Regions from separate parts of the Bacillus haimaensis genome, predicted to be linked through region 2. Evidence: riboswitches for the same ligand, from Rfam matches in the RefSeq annotation. Region 2 holds a riboswitch; the other holds the start of a gene.
The links. A riboswitch is a leader RNA that binds a small molecule or an ion and turns the genes downstream of it on or off. The one in region 2 is predicted to bind cobalamin.
Positions count from the first base shown of each region.

Region 1: another riboswitch for cobalamin. It lies ahead of ABN702_RS11750 (acyl-CoA thioesterase); the one in region 2 lies ahead of ABN702_RS06795 (DUF4430 domain-containing protein).

Region 1 is NZ_CP158164.1:2,312,338-2,317,528, reverse strand. It holds gene rsgA (ribosome small subunit-dependent GTPase A) at 1-711, shown strand, start outside; gene ABN702_RS11755 (alpha/beta fold hydrolase) at 810-1,598, opposite strand; cobalamin riboswitch at 1,875-2,052, shown strand; gene ABN702_RS11750 (acyl-CoA thioesterase) at 2,193-2,663, shown strand; gene ABN702_RS11745 (TIGR02206 family membrane protein) at 2,730-3,467, shown strand; gene ABN702_RS11740 (hypothetical protein) at 3,764-4,042, shown strand; gene ABN702_RS11735 (cyclic-phosphate processing receiver domain-containing protein) at 4,198-4,524, shown strand; gene ABN702_RS11730 (mismatch-specific DNA-glycosylase) at 4,629-5,132, shown strand.
Region 2 is NZ_CP158164.1:1,341,728-1,346,918, forward strand. It holds gene ccsB (c-type cytochrome biogenesis protein CcsB) at 1-345, shown strand, start outside; gene ABN702_RS06785 (response regulator transcription factor) at 421-1,140, shown strand; gene ABN702_RS06790 (ATP-binding protein) at 1,137-2,906, shown strand; cobalamin riboswitch at 2,998-3,200, shown strand; gene ABN702_RS06795 (DUF4430 domain-containing protein) at 3,407-3,823, shown strand; gene ABN702_RS06800 (ECF transporter S component) at 3,828-4,328, shown strand; gene sigX (RNA polymerase sigma factor SigX) at 4,678-5,191, shown strand, end outside.

The DNA of each region.
Region 1 (5,191 bases), 970 kb from region 2:
GTACAATCACTGAACTATGATTTTAATGCAAGAAGATTGGAACGTTACTTGATCATGGCATGGGAGAGTGGCGCAACCCCTGTAATCGTCCTCACCAAGACTGACTTGTGTGAGGATGTGGCAGCAAGAATAAAGGATGTTGAAGCTGTCGCATTGGGTGTTCCGGTATTCGCAGTCAGTGTGAAAGATGAAACGGGACTTGAAGAGTTGGCCCCTTATTTTACTACAGGAAAAACTGTAGCACTTCTTGGATCTTCCGGTGCAGGAAAATCGACCTTGACGAACTACCTGTTAGGAGAAGAAAAGCAGGTCATTCAAGAGGTGAGAGGGGACGATGATAAGGGAAGGCACACAACCACCTATCGGGAACTGTATCTTTTGCCGACAGGCGGGCTAGTGCTTGATACGCCAGGGATGAGGGAGTTGCAGCTATGGGAGGCTGATGGGTCTACAGTCGGTCAGAGCTTTCAGGATGTGGAGGAACTTGCTGAACAATGCTACTTCAGAGATTGCAAACATGAGAACGAGCCAAGCTGCGCGGTCCGGGAGGCAATTGATGAAGGGACATTGGAGGAAGCAAGGTATCAAAGCTATGTAAAGCTGCAAAGGGAACTTGCTTATCTGGAACGAAAAACGAATAAACGGGCACAATTGGCAGAAAAGGATAAATGGAAGAAAATCTCGACAAGTGCGAAAAGTAGGAAGAAATAGCATGCAAAAACACAAGGGGCTCCTTGTGTTTTTGTATTTTCAGGTTCGCTCAATTCCCCACAAAAAAGAAGCTGAACATAAAATTCAGCTTCAATCTTTTACGCAATTATCTGCACCTTGCTCGCACTCTTCATAAAAGAAACAGCAAGATCATTGAATCGTTCACTTTCTTCAATATTGCAAACATGCCCGCAATTTTCAATGATTTCCATTGTAGAGTTCTCTTCGTTTGCAGCATATTTCTTTGTGCTTTCGAGGAACATATGGTCTTCAGAGCCCGATATATAAAGCTTAGGGATTTTATTTTTCGTCTCTGCCAATCTATCGTAGGTGGTGTAACCGTTCAGGCCGTATAAGACCCATCCCAGATAAGCTTCTTTAGAAAGTTTATAAGCTTCCTTGATGAAAGCTTTACGGGAATCGGAATGATTGCGCTTCGGTAATAGAACTCTCGCAAATATTCTATAAGGAACCATATGTGGAAGAATTTTTCTCAAAGGATAAAAGACGGAAAGTCGGCAAAGAAACTCGCCCCATTTTTTCAACTTCGGAGTGGCGCCTCCTAGAATCATCGACTTGATTGAAGATGGGGAACGCAGTGCAATTTCCTGCATAATAATGGTGCCAAGGGAAATGCCAACAAAATGAGCGGATTTTATTTTTAAGGCTTTCAGTATTTCAAGGGTTTTATCACAAGAGTACTCAAATAGATCCACACCTTTTGGATATGGAGTTTTTCCATGTCCTGGTAAATCTAGTAATAGTACATTATATTCAGAACGGAAAGGTTTCAATTGCTTGTAGAATATGGAAGAGTTTCCTCCAAAGCCATGAAAGAGCACAATCCATTCTTTTGAAGATGGGTGAATGAGAGTTTTATAGAACATAGGTTTCCTCACTTATGTTGCATATTTATATTCATGAATCCATACCCGGTTAATGGGGGTAGAAAAACTTGCAAGTATAAGTATACACACTAATACAGCCTTTACTCAACCTTCTTTTTTTACTATTTTGTGACAATGGAACCATCTGTGGGGTATCTTACTATTCAAGTCATGAAATTTTGGGCACTTACCTTGAAATTATGCGTAGAAAATCTGTATGAATAATCATTACTAGAAGATCTTGTTTAATGGTAGAATATAGGGGCAATATCAATTTAATCATCCAATTAATTAGATGTGCACGCACTTAATAGGGAATCTGGTGAAAGTCCAGAACTGTACCCGCAACTGTAAAGCTGACGAAATAGAGAACCCACTATTACTTTTGAGTATGGGAAGGGCTAGAGTAGGGAGAAGCTAAGTCAGGAGACCTGTCTGATTGATGAAGTACTATCTTCTTCGGGAGGTGAGAGATAGAACGAGGGTGCGTAAGGAAGGCTTTTTTATCAAGGCTTCTTTCTTGCATCCGTCTTTCACTCATCCTTATGCAGGGTGAGTTTTTTTATTTTTACTAATAAGGAGGATATTAAGCATATGAATACCAACAATTCCGTTTCTTCCAATCAATCAAGGACCATTCAGACGAGGTTGGTTCTGCCGCCTGATACGAATCATATGGGTACCATTTTTGGAGGAGTGATTCTATCGTACATAGATGAGATTGCAGCTATTACTGCAATGAAGCATTCCAGGAATGTTGTTGTTACTGCTAGCATCGACCAAGTGACTTTTCTTTCCCCTGCGAAGGTCGGGGATATTCTGACTCTTGAGGCGATAGTGGCCTCCACGGGAAGAACATCCATGGAAATTTTTGTGAAAGTGGAAAACGAAAATTATGAAACAGGTGAGAAAACGACAACCACCACATCATTTTTGACAATGGTGGCAAAAGGAAAAGATGGAAAGCCGACTCCGGTTCCAGGTGTGATTCCCGAGACAGATGCAGAAAAAATGCTTTTCAACAGTGCTTCAGAGCGCAAAAAGAAACGCTTGGAAAAAAGATAGCAGGAATTTACCATGGTGTAGTAGAAGTATGGAGAAAGAAATGAATACGAAAGGCGGTGATGAGAAGTGTTGGATTCTTATACCGACCCGAATGCTCTAATGGAAGGGACGATACTCTTGTCATCGTCCCATATATTTGCGCTGGTGATCGCATTGTCGCTCATTTTACTTTTGTACTTTCTACGAAATAGTAAATACACAAATGTGTATGGAAGGTGGGCAATTTTGGGATGCCTTCTTTTATCAGAGGCATGGCTGAACTATTGGTATATTACAACCGATATGTGGGATATAAGCTACACCCTCCCTTTTCAGCTATGCTCCATCAGCTTGTATCTGTGCATGTGGATGCTGATAACCAGGCAAACCTGGACATTTGAAGTGGTATATTTCCTGGGACTTGGTGGTGCGTTACAGGCATTGCTTACGCCAGAGCTCTTTTATGATTTTCCACACTTTCGTTTTCTGCATTTCTTTGCGGCACATATTGCCATCATCTTGTCGGTTTTTTATATGTTATGGGTGGAAAAGAAAGCCATTACATTTAAATCCATGTGGAAAGCGTTTGGGGCGCTGCAGCTTATAGCCATACTGGTATTCTTTATTAATAGGCAAACTGGCGGGAACTATATGTTTCTGGCCAGGAAACCTTCAAATGCCAGTATCATCGATTTGCTAGGACCATATCCATGGTACATCCTTTCGCTGGAATTGGTGGTTATCCTCATGTTTCTCATTCTTTACGCACCACTGCTGATTCTGAAAAAGAAAGCTTCACAAACTATCGATTTCGAAAAAACATAAAAAAGGCCCTTTCAACTTGGGTGAAAGGGCCTCCATATTAATATTTCTTTAACGCATTTTTTACATACTTATATACGCCGAAAAAGATCACAGCAAACACTATTACAACAAGTACATCTATTAAGACAGCCATCCCATTTCCTCCGGTACATTTTACTTATAATATATCTTTAATTCCCCCAATTTTCAATGGAAGGCTGCTAGTCCCTGTTCGAACCTCAAACATTTTGTAACAGTCCTGTCACATTCCCGCAATTCGTCATAGTATGTAGAAAAGACGGAAAGGGGGGACATGTGTGGGTACCCCACTAAAATATATACTTTCCTTATTATTGATAGCTTCCATTCTTTATGGCGGATTGGCTGCATTGACGTATAATTCCATTCAAATAAAAATCGAAAAGCTTGAAGTGCTGGAACAGGAATTATTGGAAAAAGAAAAACAAGGTGAAGTTTCCTATTCCTTTAAACAGGCCTACCTCAAGGAATATAATACCTATGTGCGTCTACAAGCACGACTTCAATCATTTTGGATGAAATGGATTTTTGATTTTCCGGATTATAAAAAGACGTAGTGTTTCTCCAGATTAAATTGGTACATTATTCCTGAGAAATGCCGTGAAACCTTGATGATAAAGGCTTTTGGCTTTCTCTTCAATCTTTATAGGAAAAAATTAGTAATCAAAGTATGTTACACTATACGTAAGTCGAAATAGTTGGAGGGATCATCTTGAAAATAAATGTCTTTCTAGATGATAGTCGCACATGTCCAGAAGGGTATATCCTTGCTGAAGACATTGACGAATGCCTCACCTTGTTAGAGAATAATGCGATCGAGCATCTATCGTTGGATCATGACTTACTCAATAGACATCGGAATGGTCTTATGCTCGTTCAAATTATGGTGGAGAATGAACTTTATGCAGAAAGAATTACGATTCATTCTGCAAACTCGGTTGGCAGTAAAGCAATGTACAAATACTTTAAACAAGCACAGGAAGAATTGAAAATGCCACAGTCGATAAAAGTGATTTTAAGGCCACTACCTTTATTTTAAAAGATAACAATGCAAAAATCAGACGAAAGTAACCGTTCCTACTTCGTTTGGTTTTTTATTTTTGTTAAAATTGGTGAAAAGAGAAATGAAATGAGGGATGTGAGTTGGATTTTATCTACGATCATATTAAAAAAGATCTTGATATTTTATTTGTTGGTTTCAATCCAAGCATACGCTCAGGGGAAACCGGCCATCACTATGCGAACCCGAATAACCGCTTTTGGACTATATTACATCAGTCGGGTATAACTCCAAGAAAATATGCCCCAACAGAAGATTTCAAACTTCTAGACCTGAATTTTGGTCTCACCAATATCGTTTCCAGGCCGACTGTCGGTGCAGCAGATATTACGAGGGAAGAATACAGAGCAGGACGTGAAGAGCTGAAAAGAAAAATTGAAATTAACAAGCCCAGAATAGTCTGCTTTGTCGGAAAAGGAGTCTATCAAGAGTATAGTGGGCATAGGCAAATTGATTGGGGAGTCCAGGAAAGACCGGTAGTTCCAGGTACGATTGAGTTTGTCGCACCATCTTCAAGCGGACTGGTAAGGATGAAGCTGGAGGAGATAGTAGCAATCTACAAGGAACTGAATTCATTAAGGAAATAGTGTGGTCATGACGAGTTTTTTGCGAGGATATAGATAGGAAAAAGCCCATCATAAGGTTC
Region 2 (5,191 bases):
GGACAGGCATTGAAGCCTGCCGTTAAAAAAGTGAACCTGGAGCTTGTGGATGAAATCAGCTATCGTGCGGTAACTATCGGATTCCCGGTATTCACACTTGGCGGACTGATTTTTGCAGCGATTTGGGCACAGATTGCCTGGACTAGATATTGGGCATGGGATCCAAAGGAAGTATGGGCACTCATAACCTGGCTATTCTATGCAGCCTACTTGCACCTTCGCCTTTCCAAAGGATGGGAAGGGGAAAAATCAGCATGGCTTACATTGGTCGGCTTTGCGATTATTCTTTTTAATCTGATTGGTGTCAATTTAATTATCGCAGGTTTGCATTCGTATGCTATGTAACGCAGAATATGAAGCCTTCACAGCAATGTGAGGGCTTTTCTTGGAAATTGAAACAAAACCAGGAGGGGAAAATTCATGGAAAAAGACGTAAAAATTCTTGTTGTGGACGATGAAGATCGAATCAGAAGGCTGTTGAGAATGTATCTGGAAAGAGAGAATTATTTAATAGAGGAAGCGGACAATGGTCACACCGCATTGGAACTTGCACTGGAAAATGAATACGATGTCATTCTCCTTGATATCATGATGCCAGGCATGGACGGCATGGAGGTATGCAAGGAAATCCGTGAAAAGAAAGCGACTCCGATCATCATGCTGACAGCCAAAGGGGAAGAGACCAACCGTGTCCAGGGCTTTGAAGTTGGAACTGATGACTACATAGTGAAACCATTCAGTCCGAGGGAAGTGGTGCTTAGGGTAAAGGCGTTGCTGAGACGATCTTCGACCACAACCTTCCTGACTACGGAAACAACAACAAAGGATGTCATCGTATTCCCTCATCTGACCATCGACAATGATGCGCACAGAGTTACATCCGATGGCAAGGAAGTGAACCTGACACCCAAAGAGTATGAGCTACTCTATTTTCTTGCAAAATCTCCGGACAAAGTTTTTGACCGTGAGCAGCTGCTGAAAGAAGTATGGCAATATGAATTCTTTGGTGACTTGCGAACCGTCGATACACATGTGAAAAGACTTCGCGAAAAGTTGAATAAAGTATCAGAGCCAGCTTCCAAAATGATTGTGACCGTATGGGGCGTAGGGTACAAGTTTGAGGTCGGCAGTGACTCATGATTTGGAAAAGTGTAGTTGGTAAGCTATGGCTAACCATTTTACTTTTAGTATCCTTTGTGCTTTTTGTACTTACAATCCTGTTGCTGGAGTTTTTCGAAAACTATCATGTCAGTGAAGCTGAAAAGGACCTGACAAAGGATGCAAAAAAAATATCGCTCATTCTTGAACAGCATGCAGATAGTGAACAGGCGATGAGTATCGCATGGGAGCTGGTGGATGAGGCGACAAGGGTGGTAGTGTTCTCGGATGAGAAAGACTTTAGCCATTCCCCAAACGAAACGCTCAGTCATCTTCCGGCTTCCTTTTTCCTCGATGATCCACAACTCTCCCTTGTGTTCGAGGATCAGCCGATTGTTACGAAAAAAACCTATTTATCCGATACTAGCATAGATGATGAAATGTATGGGGAAATCATGATCGTGGGGGTTCCGCTACACCTGGATGAAACACAGGATGGAGCTGTCTTCATCTATCAATCCTTGCTTGCCATCAAGGAAACAACAAAACAGACAACCCAGCTCATTTTACTCGCAGCCGGATTTGCCATTTTCCTAACAACGATTTTTGCATTCTTCCTATCTACGAGAATTACAGCACCTCTCCGGAAAATGAGGGAGGCTGCGTTTGAAATTGCACGAGGCAAGTTTGATACAAAGCTTCCGATGCTCACTCACGATGAAATTGGGGAGCTTGCGATGGCATTCAATCAGATGGGACGCCAGTTGAAATTCAATATAAATGCATTGAATCAGGAAAAAGAGCATTTGGCGAACATATTAAGCTCGATGGCGGATGGTGTTATCACCTTGAACCGTGACGGAACCATACTTGTCTCGAATCCTCCAGCTGAACGCTTTTTGCAAGCCTGGTTCTACCAGGAAGGCAGTGACAATGGGGAAGACCTTCCATCAGAGGTGAGGGATATGTTCCAGCGGGCGGTTTCCATTGAAAAGGAACAAGCAATTGAGCTCACCTACCAAGGGCGCACCTGGGTGATTGTGATGAGCCCGCTATACAGCCAGACGCATATACGTGGGGCGGTTGCCGTTATCAGGGATATGACGGAAGAACGCAGGCTAGATAAGCTCCGCAAGGACTTTATAGCGAATGTATCACATGAACTGCGTACACCGATTTCCATGCTGCAAGGATACAGTGAAGCAATCGTCGATGATATTGCCGGAACGGATGAGGAGAAAAAAGAGCTTGCGTCTGTCATCTATGATGAGTCCCTGCGCATGGGGAGACTGGTTAATGATCTTCTCGACCTTGCGAGAATGGAAGCGGGGCATATATTGCTGAACTATGAAGAAGCAAATGTTGCAGTATTTGTGGAAAAAATAATTCGCAAATTTCAGGTGCTGTCAAAAGAAAAGAACATCAGTCTAAGTTACGAGATGACAGGACAGGGAAAGATCGCATTTGATGTAGATCGAATGGAACAGGTTTTGACCAATCTGGTTGACAATGCGATCCGGCATACGGAAAATGGGGGGGGAATTACGATTCTAGTCAATTTGTCTGATCTAGGCCTGAAAATGGATGTAAAGGACTCCGGACACGGTATTCCTGAAGAGGATCTGCCATTTGTGTTTGAACGGTTCTATAAAGCGGACAAAGCGCGCACAAGGGGACGAGCAGGGACGGGACTCGGCCTTGCCATTGTAAAGAATATTGTCGAAGCGCATCATGGCCAGATCTCCGTTCATTCAAAATGGAATGAAGGAACGACATTTTCCCTGTTTATTCCACGAACAATGAGTTAATATGTTTAACATTAGCGAAAAATCTTGTTTACTATGAAACATTTTCTTGTCAGCAAGGGGCATATTGTGTAATATGAAAGCTAGTTAACTGAATAGTTTTGAAGATGTTGGTGTCACCTCGGTGGCTTAAAAGGGAATTTGGTGAAAGACCAAAACTGTCCCCGCAACTGTAAATGTGGACGAAATGAGATAACCACTGTATGTTCCGGCTTGAGAGATCAGGCTGCCATATGGGAAGGCTCAAAGTAGGGTGAAGCATGAGTCAGTAGACCTGCCAATTGTCTAAACTTAGTTTCAATGCTTCGGGGGTTGAGTGAGAGAGACGGCGTTTTCTATTATTTTTTTCATATGCCGTTTACACCTCATCCTTCAAACAGGATGAGGTTTTTTTGTTGCTTCGGAGAAAAGTTAACAACAAGAGGGGACTTATTATTCCAGCTGGAGGGATGAAAAGACCATTTTGCAGTTATACCTACTACATACATAAGGGGAAATGAACCATGAAGAAATTCTTACTGACACTACTAGCAGCATTTACATTGGCATTGACAGGATGTGCATCAGGGGAAAATAATACGAACTCCAACTCCTCAACAGAAGCGCCGATAGAGGAGAAGCAGCAGGAACAGCTCGAAACGACCATCAAGCTGACAAAGGATGGAGAAGAAGTAATCAACGAAAAAACTCTGGAATTTGAAGAAGGCGAATCATTGATGGAAGTGATGGAACGTAACTTCGAATTGACCCTGGACGATACCAAGGAATTTATAGTTGGTATTGATGGGGTAGAGTCGGATACAGCTAACTCCTATTTCTGGACATATAAGGTGAATGAGGAAGAAATCATGGTTGGTGCAAAAGAATACGTGCTCAAGGCAGATGATGTTGTACACTTCGACTATGCAAAGTGGGAATAGTTTTATGCCTACTAAAAAGCTTGCTTTATTAGGGGTGCTCATCGCTTTATGCGTAGTGGGGCGAATTGCATTCGCCTCCATTCCTAATGTTCAGCCTGTAACAGCAATCATCATCATCTGTTCCTTTTGGATGGGGCCGGTGACAGGATTGATTCTCGCTTGCGGCAGTACGATTGCCACCAATATGGTACTCGGAAGCGGCACATGGACGATCACCCAGATCATAGCATGGTCGATTATCGGGTTGATGAGCGGAATGATCGGCAAATGGTTCCATAAGACACCTGTCGTCATTTTGGCGATCTATGCAGGCATGTGCGGACTTTTGTACGGTTTTGTGATGTCACTTGAACGTTTGGTGGTAGGTAAGCTGTTTTGGCCCTACTATTTGGCAGGAATTCCATTCGATGTGAACCATGCGATCGGGAATGTGGTATTTTTTATTGTATTATTCCCTGTATTATCCAGGCTGCTGAAGGAAAGGGCGGCGTATATGCTTCAATGAACAGAAGGGAAGCCTTGAAAAGGGCTTCTCTTTTTTGGATGTAAGGCGAACCATCCTTTTCGAATATTGATAAACTTTAGCCTCTTCTGAATTGCCTGTCCCAGGATTCCACACAACAAAACAAAAAAGGTGCTCAAAGACCCCTACAAAGTTGAATGACCCTCCATTATAATGAAACAATATATACTGATTTTCCTGTTTTATATAAAAAGATTACCTTCAAAAATACCTATGAATATTTTCCTGAAAATTCCTAAAAGAATATAGCCAAACTGTAACTTTTGTCATATATTTGTAATGTAACTTTTTTAATATAGTATACGACTAATCTAATGAACGGAGGGAAAGGATGAATACGGTTTTTCAAGAGCTCTATGAAAAATATCACCATGATGTCTTTCAGTTTTTATTTTATATGGTAAAAAATAAAGAGCAAGCCGAGGACCTCGTTCAAGAAGTTTATATAAAGGTTTTGCGTTCTTACGATCGGTTTGAAGGAAAGAGCAGCGAGAAGACCTGGCTTTTTTCTATCGCCAAACATGTTGCAATAGATTCTTTCCGTAAGCAGAAGGGTTGGAAAAGTAAACTACTTGAAACTTTTGACTGGAGCACACAACAGGTAAAAGATCATGCACCACTGCCTGAAGAGATAGCTTTACAAAATGAACAGGTTCAACAAATGTACCGGTGTCTGGATAAATGTAAGATGGATCACCGTCTTGTCCTCGTCCTGCGGTACATACAAGCCTTATCAATCCAAGAAACTGCCCAAATATTGGGGTGGACGGAAAGTAAGGTGAAAACAACTCAACATAGAGCTTTAAAGGTCCTGAAGGCTCATATGGAGGAACTCCAAGAGAAAG